2 regions of the Gordonia sp. UCD-TK1 genome follow, and region 1 is predicted to be linked to the other one. Evidence: predicted binding sites of a transcription regulator. Region 1 holds the regulator's gene; the other holds the start of a gene.
The links. Region 1 encodes LexA, which represses DNA repair genes until DNA is damaged. Its sites were predicted from a motif close to CGAACANNTGTTCG; they were not measured.

Region 1 (11,235 bases):
ATGACCTTCACCGAGCTGATCTCCGCGTACGGGCTGGCGCGCAGCGAGGGCGTGCTGCTGCGCTATCTGTCGGACTGCTATCGCGTTCTCCGGCAAGGCGTTCCGACGAGCGTCGTGACCCCCGAGATCGAGCGGATCGTCGAGGAGCTGGGCACCATGGTCCGTGAGGTCGACTCGAGTCTCGTCGACGAGTGGGAGGCTCTCGCCGCACAGGCGGCCGCGGCCGAGATGGCCGGCGGCACGGTCTAGAGCGCGGTCACGGCACCGGTCGCGCCGACGAGATCGCCGATGAGAGAGCCCAGTTCGCGGTAGGCCTCGTCGTGGCGCGCGGACGCCCGGAAGACCAGGCCGATCCGCCGCCCCGGCCGCGGGGCCGCGAAGGTCGCGGTGGCCAGATCACCCGACGCCGTCTCGGAGGCCACCGCCGTCTGCGGGATGAGCGTCACGCCGAGACCGCCGACGACGCAGTGCACCGCGGTGGTCAGCGAGGCGGCCCGGGTCTGACCCAGATCGGGCCGCACGCCCGCGAGCCGGCACACCTCGAGCGCCTGATCGCGCAGACAGTGCCCCTCGTCGAGGAGGAGGAGCGGCAGGTCGGCGAGCGCCGTGGGATCGACGCGGCGGCGTCCGGCCAGCGCGTGACCGGACGGGAGTGCGAGAACGAAATCCTCACGATAGATGGGAACTTCGACGATGCCGGGCATGTCGACGGGGAGAGCGAGCAGCGCGACGTCGAGCGTGCCGGTGCGCAGTTGTTCGATGAGGCGGGCGGTCTGTTCCTCCACCACCCGGGGTACGAGGTCCGGGAGCCGTCGCCCGAGTCCGCGCAGCAGCGTCGGCAGGACGTAGGGCGCCACCGTCGGGATGACCCCCAGCCGCAGCGGCCCGCTGAGCGGACGGCCCGTTCCGGCGGCCGCCGAGGTGAACTCGTCCATGGCCTCGGTCACCGCGATCGCTCGCGGGAGGAGTTCGTCTCCCTCGGCGGTCAACAGGACACGCCGCGTGGTGCGTTCGACGAGGGTCACACCGAGACCGGACTCCAACGCCGACAACGCCTGCGACAGCGACGGTTGACTGACACCGAGATCGGCTGCCGCAGTGCCGAAGTGGCGTCGATGCGCGAGTGCGACGAAGGCACGCAACCCGGCCACGGTCGGCTGATAAGTTCTATCGGACATGCTTATCAGTGTAGTGCTAGTAATCACGTTTCGTTTTCGACCGGAATCCGGCACGATGGTACCCGTACGTCGCGAAACTCATTCGCGCGCAGATTCCGTACATTCACCAGCTGAAGGAGCGATACATGGCCCTGCTCACCATCGGTGACCAGTTCCCTGCCTACAACCTCACCGCCGTCATCGGTGGCGACCTCAGCAAGGTCAATGCCCAGCAGCCCGACGACTACTTCACCACCGTGTCGTCCGACGATCACCCCGGTCAGTGGCGCGTCGTGTTCTTCTGGCCGAAGGACTTCACCTTCGTCTGCCCGACCGAGATCGCCGCGTTCGGCAAGCTGAACGACGAGTTCGCCGACCGCGACACCCAGGTGCTCGGCGCCTCGGTGGACAACGAGTTCGTCCACTTTCAGTGGCGCGCACAGCACGAGGACCTCAAGACCCTCCCGTTCCCGATGCTGAGCGACCTCAAGCGCGAACTCGCCACCGCGGCAGGCGTTCTCAATGCGGACGGCGTCGCCGACCGCGCCACCTTCATCATCGACCCGAACAACGAGATCCAGTTCGTGTCGGTCACCGCGGGCTCCGTGGGCCGCAACGTCGACGAGGTCCTGCGCGTCCTCGACGCACTGCAGTCCGACGAACTGTGCGCCTGCAACTGGAAGAAGGGTGACCCGACGATCGACGCCGGCGAGCTCATGACGGCCGGCGTCTGAGAGGAGAGCAGATGAGCATCGACAATCTGAAGGAAGCACTTCCCGAGTACGCCAAGGACCTCAAGCTCAACCTGGGTTCGATCAGCCGCACCACCGCGCTGACCGAGGAGCAGCTGTGGGGCACCCTGCTGTCGACCGCTGCCGCCACGCGAAATGCGAAGGTGCTCAGCGAGATCGCCGACGAGGCCGCCGACACACTGTCCGCCGAGGCCTACAACGCCGCGCTCGGCGCCGCGTCGATCATGGGTATGAACAACGTGTTCTACCGGGGTCGCGGCTTCCTCGACGGCAAGTACGACGACCTGCGTCCGGGCCTGCGGATGAACATCATCGGCAACCCCGGCGTCGACAAGGCCGCTTTCGAGCTGTGGTCGTTCGCGGTGTCCTCGATCAATGGCTGCGGTCATTGCGTCGCCGCGCACGAGAACACCCTGCGCGAGGCCGGCGTCGACCGTGAGGCGATCCTCGAGGCGCTCAAGGTCGCGTCGATCGTCAGCGGTGTCGCCCAGGCAATCGCGACCACCGAGGTGCTCGCCAACGCCTGATCCGTCGCATGTGAGACGACGACGGGGCCCGGCTGCGCTACGCAGCCGGGCCCCTTCGTGACGCGCCCTCCGCAAGCTCCATGCGCTCCTCAGGGAGCAGAACGAGACGCGCCCTCCGCAAGCTCCAGGCGCTCCTCAGGGAGCAGCACGAACGGGCGCCCCAGGGTCAGCTCAGCGCCGCGCGCATCCGGTCGGCGAGTTCGCCGACCTCGGCGGTCGTCATCACGAACGCGGGCGAGATCTGCAGCGCCCCTTGACCTGCGGCGCGGGTGCTCACCCCGTGTTCGCGCAGCTTGACCACCGTCGCCGGGGCCGTCGCGGGGTCAGCCAGCTGTACCGCGGTGACCGCGCCGAGTCCGGTCCGGACCTCGGCGACCGTGTCGAGGTCGGCGAGCGGCGACAGCGCGGCGGCGAGGTCGCCCTCGAGCCGTGTCGCCTCGGCGAGCAGGTTCTCTCGCCGGATGATCTCGAGGTTCGCGAGGGCCGCCGCCGCCGCGCCCGCGTGGCCGCCGTAGGTGTACCCGTGCCGCCACCAGACGCCACCGGCGAAGAACGGCTCGGCGATCCGCGGTGCGATGAACACCGCGCCCATCGGGACATACCCCGAGGTGAGCCCCTTGGCAGTGGTGATCATGTCCGGTTCGAGGCCGAATCGTGCGGAGGCGAACCAGGATTCGCCGCCGATGCGGCCGAAGCCGGTGACGACCTCGTCGACGACGAAGAGGATGTCGTGGTCGCGGCAGATGTCCCGCACCTCGGCGAGGTAGCCCTCCGGCGGGAGATAGATGCCGCCGGCCCCGATGATGGGCTCGCAGAAGAACGCGGCGATGTTGTCGGCGCCCACGCGCTCGATGAGACCGAGCAGGCTCTTCGCGTCGTCCCATTCGACGTTCTGGACGTCGTGCATGAGTTCGCCGTAGCCGTCGTGGTTGAGCGGGATGCCCGCCAGCGAGGTACCCGCGGCATGCATCCCGTGATAGGCCTTGGTGCGGCTGACGACGACCCGCTTGGATTCGCGGCCCTGCTCCACCCAGTAGCGGCGGGCGAGTTTGACCGCGGTGTCGATGGAGTCGCTGCCGCCGGAGGTGAAGAAGATCTTCGATCCGGGTACCGGCGCGATGGCGCCGAGCTCCTCGGCGAGCTGCAGGGTGACGTCGCTCGCGAAGTCACCGAAGTTGGAGTAGTGCGCGAGGGTGCCGAGCTGGCGCGCGACGGCATCGGCGATCTCGGTCCGGCCGTGCCCGACGTTGGTGAACCACAGTCCGGCGGTCGCATCCAGGTAGGAGTTGCCGTCGCGGTCGAAGATCCGCGCACCCTCTCCCCTGGTCACGACGAACGGCCCGCTCGCGGTCACCGCACCCATGTCGGCGAAACCGTGCCACAACGATCCAGTACCAGTGCTCGAACCATCAGCCATGGCCCCATGATGCCGGTCCACGCGGCCCACGCGGCCACTGGGGTGAACCGGCCTCGGCGCTTCCCCATATCCTGGAGTGATCATGTCGGCCCCGTCCTCGTCACCTGACCCGTCCCCGTCTCCACCGGACACCGCTGCATCGGACATCCCCCGCTCGGATCTGCTCCGCGCACTCGACGACGTGGGCCTCGTCGACGCCGACCGGTTGCGTCGTCGCATCGATCGGCTCGCCGCGCGCCCGGATGCCGCGAAGTGGCGACAGTTGGTCGCCGATGTCGACAAGGCACGCGCCCGTCTCGACCGGCGGCGCGCGACCGTGCCGATTATGCGCTTCCCCGACGAACTACCGGTCTCCGCCGCACGCGACGAGATCGCCGAGGCGATCCGCAACCACCAGGTCGTGGTCGTCGCGGGCGAGACCGGCTCGGGCAAGACCACCCAGCTCCCCAAGATCTGCCTCGAACTCGGGCGTGGCATCCGCGGGTCGATCGGGCACACCCAGCCCCGGCGCATCGCCGCGAGCTCGGTCGCCAAGCGCATCGCCGACGAGACCGACACCGAACTCGGCGACGCGGTGGGCTACTCCGTCCGGTTCACCGACCGGTCGGGCGCCGACACCCTCGTCCGGGTCATGACCGACGGCATCCTGCTCCGCGAGATCGCCACCGACCCCATGCTGCGCCGCTACGACACCCTCATCATCGACGAGGCCCACGAGCGCAGCCTCAACATCGATTTCATCCTCGGCTATCTGCGCCGCCTGCTGCCCCGACGCCCCGATCTGAAGGTGATCATCACCTCGGCGACGATCGAACCGGCGCGCTTCGCACGGCATTTCAGCACGCCGAAGACCTCGGTCCCGGTCATCGAGGTATCCGGACGCACCTATCCGGTCGAGATCCGGTATCGACCGCTGAGCCTGCAGGAACGCCCCGACGACGGGGACGACGCCGGCGGCGGCGAACATGCGGATCTCGACCAGATCCAGGGCATCGACGCCGCCGTCGACGAACTGTGGGCCGGTGGCCGCGGCGACATCCTCGTGTTCCTGCCCACCGAACGGGACATCCGAGAGACCGCCGAGGCGCTCCGTCGACGAACCGGCGGCAGCAAGGGTCCCGGTGCCGAGATCGTGCCGCTCTATGCGCGACTTTCGATCGCCGAGCAGCAGAAGGTGTTCTCCCCCTCCGACGGACGCCGGATCGTGCTGGCGACCAACGTCGCCGAAACGTCGGTGACCGTGCCCGGCATCCGCTACGTCATCGACACCGGCACCGCCCGTATCAGTCGGTACTCGACCAGGACCAAGGTCAATCGTCTTCCCATCGAACCGGTCTCACAGGCCAGTGCCCGGCAGCGGGCCGGTCGATGCGGTCGTGTCGCCCCGGGCGTCTGCATCCGTCTCTACAGCGAGAACGACTTCGACTCCCGGCCGGCCTTCACCGACCCGGAGATCCTGCGCACCAACCTCGCGGCGGTCATCCTCCAGATGACCTCGCTGAAACTGGGTGAGATCGCCGAGTTCCCGTTCGTCCAGCCGCCCGACGACCGCGCGATCCGCGACGGTATGGGTGTTCTCACCGAACTCGGCGCCATCACCGTCCCGCGCGAGGGCGGGCCCCCGCGACTGACCCCGATCGGCCGGTCGATGTCGCGGATCCCGGTCGATCCCCGGGTCGCCCGGATGCTCATCGCCGGACACGAACTGGGTTGTCTCGACCACCTTCTCGTGATCGCCGCCGCGATGTCGCTCCCCGATCCACGGGAACGGCCGGCCGAGCACCGGGAGGCCGCCGACGCCCAGCACCGGCGCTTCGTCGTCCCGCAGTCGGACTTCCTGTCCTACGTGGAGCTGTGGCGGTACCTCGGCGAACAGCGCAAGGAGTTGTCCGGCAGCCGCTTTCGGCGCATGTGTGAGCGCGAGTACCTCCACTTCCTGCGCATCCGGGAGTGGCAGGACCTCCACCGGCAGCTGACCGAGATCGTCAAGAACCTCGACTGGTCGGTCGCGCCCACCGAACTCGACGCCGACGCCGTCCACCGATCCATCCTGTCCGGGTTGCTCAGCAACATCGCCGCCCGCAACACCGAGGGCCGCGAGTTCACCGGTGCGCGCAACACCACGCTGATGATCTTCCCCGCTTCTCCGCTCGCCAAGAAGCCGCCCGCCTTCATCATGGCGGCCGAGGTCCTCGAGACGTCGCGCCTGTTCGCCCACACCGTCGCCGGGATCGATCCGCTGTGGGCCGAGAAACTCGCCGGGGATCTCGTGAAGCGCACCCACAGCGAGCCGCATTGGTCGGCGAAACGCGGAGCGGCGATGGCCTACGAACGCGTGACCCTCTACGGGGTCCCGCTCGTCGCCCGCCGGCGCGTCGACTACGGCCCCATCGACCCGGTGGTCTCCCGGGAGCTGTTCATCCGGCACGCTCTCGTCGAGGGCGATTGGCGGACGCAGCACGCCTTCTTCGACCGCAATCGCACGCTTCTCGAGGCCGCCTCGGACGTCGAGAACCGCACGCGCACCCGGGGTCTCGTGATCACCGAGGACCAGCTCTTCGAGTTCTACGACCAGCGGCTACCGTCCGACGTCACCTCGGCCCGGCACTTCGACACCTGGTGGAAGAAGGCCCGCCGGGCCGAACCGGATCTGCTGGATCTGCGCCCCGAGGACGTCACGGGAGGCACCGACGTCGCCCCCACGGACTATCCCGGCGCCTGGCAGCAGGGCGACACCCGACTCGAACTGCGCTACCGGTTCGAACCGGGCGCACCCGACGACGGCGTCACCGTCGTGATCCCGCAGGCACTGCTCCCCCATGTCCGACCGGCCGGCTTCGACTGGTCGGTCCCGGGCATGCGCGCCGAACTGGCCACCGCACTGGTCAAGTCGCTGCCGAAACAGCTCCGCAAGAGCATGTCGCCCGCGCAGCGATTCGCCGAACTCGCGCTCGGCCGGCTCACCCCGCGCAAGGAGCCGCTCACCACCGGGCTGGCCCGCGAGCTCTCGGCGATCACCGGGATGCGGGTGACCGCGGGCGATTTCGACACCGACCGGGTACCGCCGCACCTGCGCATGCATTTCGCGGTGGCCGACGACTCCGGACGGATCGTCGCCCGCGCCGACTCGTTGCCCGAACTCCAGCAGACCGGAACGCCCGCGGCGCCGAAGACGGTGTCGCGCAACCTGTATAAGACCTGGACCGCCGATGGGATCGGCTCGCTCGCCGAGCAGACGACGGTCGATGTCGCGGGGCAGCGGCTGACCCGGTACCCGACGATCGACGTGGTCTCCGACGCGAAGGGCCACGCGCGCGGCGTTGTCGTCGTCGATGCGGCTAGCCCGGAGACACGGGACCGCCTCCTGCGACGCGGGATCGTCGCCCTCCTCGACCTCGCGATACCTCCGCTGCACAAGCGGATCGCCGGCTCGCTGAGTCCGGTCGAACGACTCGCCCTGAGCCAGAGCCCGTACTCGACCACCGAGGCACTGCTCGCCGACTGCACCCGACGGGCCATTCGGGACACGGTCGCCGACATCGACGACGCAGAGCTCGCCGCGGTTCGCTCACCACAATCCTTCTCGGCGCTGCTCGAACGGATCCGGCCACGGGTCGCCGCGGCCGCACCGGACTACTTCTCGCTGGCCGTCGCAGCCCTCGAACGGATGTCCCCGCTGCGGGCGGCGATCGACCGGCACGCCGGTTCGCTGGCTGCCGACGACGTCGCCGAACAGGTCGCCCACCTCGTGTTCGACGGATTCGTGGCGGCTACCGCGCGACGCCACCTGGAGAATCTGCCGCGCTATCTCGACGGCGCGCAAGCACGTCTGGAGGCACTACCCGCGTCCGCAGCACGCGACCAGGCCGGGGTGGCCGCCGTCGATCGCGTCGTCGAACGGTGGGCCCAACGCCTCGAACAGGTACCCGAGCACCGGCGGGCGGTGGTCGACGACGAAGCGCAGTGGCTCGTCGAGGAGTTGCGCGTGGGGCTGTTCGCCCAGCGTCTCGGCACCGCGTTCCCGGTGTCGGAGAAACGGGTCCTACGAGCTCTGGACCGACTCGGCTGACACGGGTTCGGCGAGCGCGCTCCCGGATCCCGATGCCGCCTTCAGGTCGTCGATCTCGCGCTGGAAGTCCTCCACCGAGTCGAACGACCGGTACACCGAGGCGAAGCGCAGATACGCCACCTCGTCGAGATCGCGGAGCGGGCCCAGGATGGCGAGTCCGACCTCGTTGCTGGGGATCTCGGCCGATCCACTGGCGCGCACCGTGTCCTCGACCTGCTGGGCGAGCTGCGCGAGCGCGTCCTCGGCGACGTGGCGGCCCTGACAGGCTCGCCGCACGCCACGCATGACCTTCTCCCGGCTGAACGGCTCGGTCACGCCGTTGCGTTTGACCACCGCGAGCACGGCGCTCTCCACGGTCGAGAACCGGCGACCGCACTCCACACAGGAGCGACGGCGGCGGATGGCCTGCCCTTCATCTGCGACACGCGAGTCGATGACCTTGGTGTCGTCGTTCTTGCAGAAGGGGCAGCGCATCGTGTCCTCACGCAGGTCGCGGGACGCTGGAACGCACCCGAAGCGTGCGCCCCGCCGCTTGTCGGCCGGCCCCTGTGACATCGAGGATACCGCCCGGCCTCAGCGGTACCGGGGGGTGAGCAGGGGCTGGCCCACCTGCAGCGCGCTCGACCCCAGATCGTTCATCGCGACGATCTCGTCGATCACGACCTCGCGCGGCATCTCGGGTGCCACCCGGCCGGCGATCGAGCTGAGCGAGTCCCCCGAGCGCACATGGACGACCTCGGAACTCACGGCGGACGGTGTCAGCGAGTCCGAGTAATTCTGGCCGACGACACCGAACACCCACACGACGAACGCCAGCCCGACACCGGCGAGGAGCGCGACCGCGGTGCGGCGGCGGCGACGGAACACCGCCGCGTCGGGCCCGACCGGGCCACGTCCCCGGACCCCGACCGGAGAGCCACAGTGGGTACCGCCCACCCGCGGGGTCACCGGCGATGCCCCCCGCGGCCGGGTGCCGGCCGGCCGGTTGTCGACCGGTCGGCCGCCGTCGGACAGCGGGGCGCGGGTCCGGACGCGATCGGCGCGGTCGGTGCGCGGCCGGACGGCGTCGGGACGGTCGGTGCGGACGGGAGCGACGAGAGTGGCGGTGCGCATGGTGCCCTCCGGTGTTCGGGTGTCTGGGATCGTGCGGGTGTGGTGGTCGGTGTTCGAACATCGATCAGATGTTCGATGCACTGATGTTCGAATTTGTAGCACGACGTCCCGACAAAGTCTCGCGACACATCGAACAAATGTTTGAGGTGCCGGTCGCACTCCGCTAGGCTCGGACCCGGCGCAAGCCATCTACCAGCACGTTCCGAAGACGAGAGGAACCGAACATGAGTGACACCGGCGATAGGCGCGGCCGAGCGCGGGGCGCCGACGACGAGGCCCCGTTCGACGCCGCCGCCGCCGAGGCCTCACTCACCCCGCGACAGGCCGGGGTCCTGGAGGTGATCCGCCGCTCGGTGCGCGAGCGCGGTTATCCGCCGAGCATCCGGGAGATCGGCGACGAGGTCGGCCTGGCCTCGACGTCATCGGTGGCCCATCAGTTGCGGACGCTGGAACGCAAGGGGCTGCTCAAGCGCGACGCGAACCGTCCCCGTGCGGTCAACATCGCCCCGAGTGACACCCCGTCGCCGGACACCCCGACGGCCGGCCAGCTTCCCGAGCCGACCTTCGTGCCGGTTCTCGGCCGTATCGCGGCCGGCGGTCCGATCCTGGCCGAGGAGGCCGTCGAGGACGTCTTCCCACTGCCCCGTGAGCTCGTCGGCGAGGGATCGCTCTTCCTGTTGCGCGTCGTCGGCGAGTCGATGATCGACGCCGCGATCTGCGACGGCGACTGGGTCGTGGTCCGGCAGCAGAACGTCGCCGACAACGGCGACATCGTCGCGGCCATGATCGACGGCGAGGCCACCGTGAAGACCTTCAAGCGTCAGGGCCCGAACGTCTGGCTCATGCCGCACAACGAACTGTTCGATCCGATCCCGGGCAACGATGCCGTCATCCTCGGCAAGGTCGTCACCGTGATGCGGCGAGTCTGACCTCTCCACCGACCGAACCGTCGAGCACCGCCGCGGCCGCCTCGCGCGCCGCGGCGGGATCCGAGGTGGACAGGGCAGCCTCGGCGGCGGCCCGGCAGTCCGGTGCGGACACCTCGCCGAGCCGGGCCCCCACGGCCGCCGCAGCAGCCGGCGCGCTGGACAGCGAGGTGACCCCGAGACCGACGAGCACGCAGGCGAGGTTCGGATCGGCGGCGGCCTCGCCGCACACCCCGACCGGCTTTCCCTGACGTGCACCCGCTGCCGCGACACCCGCGATGAGGCTCAACACGGCCGGTTGCCACGGGTCGGTCAGTCCGGCGAGATCGGCCGACATCCGGTCGGCCGCCATCGTGTACTGGGTCAGATCGTTGGTGCCGATGGACACGAAGTCCACCTCGGCGAGGACGGCTTCGGCCAGGATCGCCGCCGCGGGCACCTCGATCATCACCCCGGCGACCAGACCACGGCCGCGGACCTCGGCGGCGAAGGTGCGCGCCTCCGCCGGCGAGGCGATCATCGGCGCCATGACCCACGGCGCGACGGCCGACCCCGACGCGGCCTGCGCGATCGCGTCGAGCTGATGCGCGCGGATCTCGGGGTGCGCCAGCGCGATCCGATCGCCCCGCACGCCGAGCGCTGGGTTCGATTCGTCGGGATGGGTCACGAACCGGAGCGGTTTGTCGGACCCGGCGTCGAGGGTGCGGATGACCACCTTCTGCCCGTCGAACGCATCGAGCACCTCCCGGTAGATCGCGGCCTGCTCGTCCACCGACGGTTCGTCGGCACGCTCGAGGAACGCGAGTTCGGTGCGGAAGAGCCCGACGCCCTCGACGGGGTACCCGGCCGCGGCGCGTGCCGACGATCCGTCGGCGACGTTGGCGAGCACCGCCACGGCGACCCCGTCGGCGGTCTGCCCCGGACCGGTCCAGCCGGCGACGAGTGCGGCATGCCGCCGATCCTCGTCGACGCGAGCCCGGGCCGCCTCCGCATCGGGCTCCACCTCGATCCGCCCGGTGCTGCCGTCGACGAGAACGGTTGTGCCGGGCTCGATCTCGTCCAGGTCGGCCACCGCCACCACGCACGGGATCCCCAGCTGGCGCGCGATGATCGCGGTGTGGCTGGTCGGTCCGCCGAGGCGGGTGACGAGGGCGATGGTGCTCGTGGGGTCGAGGCCCGCGGTGTCGGCGGGCGCGAGGTCGTCGGCGAGCAGGACCGACGGCACCTCCGGAGTGGGCACACCGGGTTCGGGTAGGCCGAGCAGTTCGGCGAGG
Region 2 (3,945 bases), 190 kb from region 1:
CGACGCGGGTCGGCGTGGTCGAAGGGTTCGGTGTGGTCGAGGTCGATCTGCCAGACCGGGGCGTTGCAGCCGGGGAAGGTGCAGCACAGTTCGCCGGCACGCACCAGCGCCTGCAGCTTCTTCGACGGGGTGTACCGCGTTGTCGAACTGTCTGCCTCGGGAGCCGATGCCAGTGGCGCGGCGGGGGTCGGCGCGGGATGGATGTAGGTGCGTCGCGCTTCGGCGAGGAGTTCTCGCGCGGTGTCGGCGTCGATGATGCCATGGCGGTCGAGGAACGCGGGATCGTCGTCGAGACCGATCAGGGTCGACAGGTTCACCACGATGTGAAAGGTCGCGCGCGGCGCCAGCGAGTCCGACGCCGAGTCGGTCGGCGCGGCCGGGTCATCGGCAGCGGTGTCGGGGGCTGACGGGTCGACGAAGGTGTCCGCATCCACCATCTCAGCAGCTGGTGCAGGCGGCTCGGCGGTATCCACTGTCGCTGGGTCGAAATCTGGTGCTGTGTCGGGTTCGGTTGCGGCAGGTCGACAGTCGTCGCATAGGCAGGTGATGGCGGCTTCGCCGCGCGAAAGTGCTTTGAGGGCATCGACCCGGCGATTGGCCAACTTTCGAGGGTCACCGGCGTGGACCGCGGTGGCCATCGCCGTCAGGCGGGCGTCGAACTCGGCGGCATCAGCATCGGGCAGCGTCCCGGAGATCCGGGACTGCCCCGGCGTGAACCGATCGGGGGTGACCGTCACCTTGCGGTCGGACTTCACTCGCTCCTTGCGTCGGCGGATCGCGTCGGGTGCCCACTTGGCGACGATCGAATCGACCATGGCGGTGAACCGGGCCGTCGACATCGGTGGGCGGGCGAAGATCGCTTCGGCGAGATGGGCGTCGACGGTCTGCATCTCTTCGTCGTCGGTGATGAGATCGGTGCGCTTGAGAGCGATGAGGAAGCGGCGCTTGTCGATTCGACCGCACGCCAGTGCGTGCCCGGTGAAGGAGAGTCGGTAGCGCAGTGCGTCGCCGGCCTCGATGAGGTCTTTCGCCTCGGCCGGTGTCACGGTGAGGGTGGCGCCGACTTCGGCGATGGCTTGTTCGAGACCGTTGGGCCCGAACTGCTCGTAGGGGTTCTCGCCGGCGGCCACTCGCGCTGATAGGTGCTCGAAGGCTTCGATGGAGTCGAGTTCGCCGCTGTGCGTCTCGGCGCGGCGCTGCGCGTAATCCATCTCGCGTTCATCGTGAATGAGGCTGGCAACGACCATCATTCGATGCGCGGACGCTGCCGCCAAGCCCGCGCAGTGGTTGAGGACCTCGACGAGTTCGGATGCGGAGAGTTCATGGTCGGGACGAAAGCGCGGTTCGACGGACTCCTGTGATGGGTCCACCGCCGTGGATCCGGCCCCCGCCCCCGATGACATGACACCATCGTACTCGAAAATATGTTCGAGTCAAGGCTTGATTTTTCCAAGTCCCGGACGTCCTACAAATCGAACCACGACGTACTGACAGGCCTCCGACTTCGAGATAATCGTGTCTGCGTGGCGGCCAGTGCGAATCACCATGGCTGGAGCTCAGGCGACAAGAGAGATCATCGTGAGACACACCGTTTAGTTCAGGACGGTGACCGCGAGATCGCGGTGCCGGCGCTGATACACCGAGCCGAAGCGTGCATCGATCCGAATCCACGCCGCCGACATCCGGATTCGTACCGGTTCGTCGGCTGCGATCGCCCCGGTGTCGGAGGTCTCGGTGACCGCTCGTCCGTCCGCGTCGCGGATGAATCCCATGCCGGTCAGGGCGAAGACCGATCGCATGCTCACCGCGGCCCGCAGCGCACCCTCCTCCGACGTGACCTCGAGGACATCCTGATCGAGCAGACCCGTTGCGGGACCGTGCCCGCTCCCCTCCTCGCGCGCCACCCGGGCGCCTTCCCGGGACAGTTCGACCACGCTGCGGGCGGGTACGTCGTCGATGTGTCGGAACCCGACCGCAGCGGGAAGCGCTCCGCGCCAGGCACTGTCGAGGGAGAAACCGGGATCGACCGCCGTGCCCGGGCCGGCCGATTCGACGGTCGCACGCAGTGTCGAAGCGTCGCACACGATGTCGGTCGGCGCGATTCGTCCGGTCACCGATCGGGTGGCGAGGACGTCGAACCCGGTATGTGCCCACAAGGCCACCAGACCGTCCGAACGCGCGACCACCCGGACGACGGCGGCATCGTCGAGACGTACTGCGTGCGAGAGGAACGCGAGGGCGTTCGACCGGTCCGAGGACGCGAACTCGATGAACCGCTCCATCAACTCGGCCCGCCGCGTGTGGCCGATTCCCCGGCAGGGCGGCGGAATCCGGCGAGGTAGACCTTCTGTTCCGGGGTGAGCCGGGCGATGCGCTGGGCCGCCACGTCGAAGGCGACGAGCTGTGTGCTGGCGACCACGGCGGGGCGAGAGGCGGGGTCGGCACCCGCCGCGCGCACTTCGTAGCCGACGGTGAAGTCGACGGCCCGCAGGCGTTCGACGAACATGGTGACCTCGATCGGCCCCTCGGAATGACGCAGCTGCGCTTGATATCTCACGTGTAGGTCGGCGACGAGGCAGCCGTCGCGCAGGGGCGCGGTCGGTCGGCCGTCGTAGAAGAGCCAGGGAATGCGCGCCTCTTCGAGCAACGTCACCATCCGGGCGTGGTTGATGTGCGCGTAGACATCCATGTCCGACCAGCGCACCGGCACCTTGACCAGGTATCCGTCAGCGGTCGTGGTCCCGGCGTCCTCGTTGAGCACGTGCGTCATCCCCTGTCAGATCGGTGTCGGCGGGCGGCCAGCGCGGCCACCCCGGCCCAACCCTACGCACTACCCGACCCGGTCAAGCAGGCGCGATCTCCACCGGCAGACCGTTGAGGACGACGGTCCCCGAGAGCGGGTCCAGCAGGGCGCCGTCGTTCAGGTCGTTCACGTTCACACCCGGCTCGGCGGCAGCGACGCCCAGTCTGATGCCGTCGACATCATGACCCCACCCGTGCGGCAGCGACGCGACCCCGGGCCGGATGTCGGTGGTGATCTCGACGGGGACGGTCAGCGAACCGCCCGCACCACGGACCTTGGCGACGTCGGAGATGCCGAGTCGGTCGGCATCGTCGGGATGCATGAGCAGGGTGCAGCGATTGGTACCGCCGGTGAGGGCCGGGAGATTGTGCATCCAGCTGTTGTTCGACCGCAGGTGGCGGCGGCCGACCAGCAGCAGGCTGCCGTCGGCGGCCGGCGCCGGGTCGCCCCCGGCGTCCACCGCTGCGCTCAGGCGCGCGAGGTCGCCGATGAGCGGGTCGGGAGCGAGTTCGATCTTGCCGGATGCCGTGCGGAGCACCCCGGGCAGGCGCGGCCGCATCGGTCCCAGGTCGATGCCGTGCGGTGCGGCCAGCACATCCGCGAACGTGAGGCCGTCCCGGGAGCCGAAGGCGTCGCCGTACGCCCCGAGGCGGAACAGCATGTCCAGACGACGCTGGTGTCCGGGCGCGTCGGGCAACATCGCGACGAGCGAGGCGACGTCACGGCCGGCGACGGGCGAATAGGGGTCGGTGACCTCCTTGGACAGCGTGGCCGCGATGACCTGTTCGTCGACGAGGCCCGGGTCGGCGTCGCTCCCGGCCCCGGACAGGCCCAGGATCAGCCGGCAGACGATCTCGATCTCGTCGGGACGGCCTGCTGGGAGCGGCAACACGGGCGGCGAGTAGCGGGCGGTGGACCGGACCGCCAGGTTGTTCAGGATGGCGTCGAAATGCGGACTCTGCGACGGGCGCGGCGGCGGCAGCACGACGTGTGCGTGCCGCGTCGTCTCGTTCAGATAGGGGTCGACGCAGACCACGAACTGTGCGTCGTCGAGTGCGCGTCCCAGTCGTGCGCCGTTCGGCGCGGACAGGACGGGGTTGCCCGAGACCGTCACCAGCGCCCGCAACCGCCCCTCGCCGGGC

Region 2: the regulator LexA is predicted to act here: its motif matches at 1,418-1,431, upstream of A9310_RS01095 (HNH endonuclease signature motif containing protein).

The regions. Positions count from the first base shown of each region.
Region 1 is NZ_LZMP01000001.1:35,417-46,651, forward strand. Features, by position in the region: gene A9310_RS00155 (RNA helicase) at 1-249, shown strand, start outside; gene A9310_RS00160 (hydrogen peroxide-inducible genes activator) at 246-1,178, opposite strand; gene A9310_RS00165 (peroxiredoxin) at 1,304-1,891, shown strand; gene A9310_RS00170 (alkyl hydroperoxide reductase) at 1,903-2,436, shown strand; gene A9310_RS00175 (aspartate aminotransferase family protein) at 2,603-3,853, opposite strand; gene hrpA (ATP-dependent RNA helicase HrpA) at 3,936-7,922, shown strand; gene nrdR (transcriptional regulator NrdR) at 7,896-8,396, opposite strand; gene A9310_RS00190 (LysM peptidoglycan-binding domain-containing protein) at 8,496-9,035, opposite strand; gene lexA (transcriptional repressor LexA) at 9,260-9,964, shown strand; gene A9310_RS00200 (phosphoenolpyruvate--protein phosphotransferase) at 9,942-11,235, opposite strand, start outside.
Region 2 is NZ_LZMP01000001.1:232,604-236,548, forward strand. Features, by position in the region: gene A9310_RS01095 (HNH endonuclease signature motif containing protein) at 1-1,403, opposite strand, end outside; gene A9310_RS01100 (hypothetical protein) at 1,593-2,282, opposite strand; gene A9310_RS01105 (thioesterase family protein) at 2,282-2,770, opposite strand; gene A9310_RS01110 (molybdopterin-dependent oxidoreductase) at 2,844-3,945, opposite strand, start outside.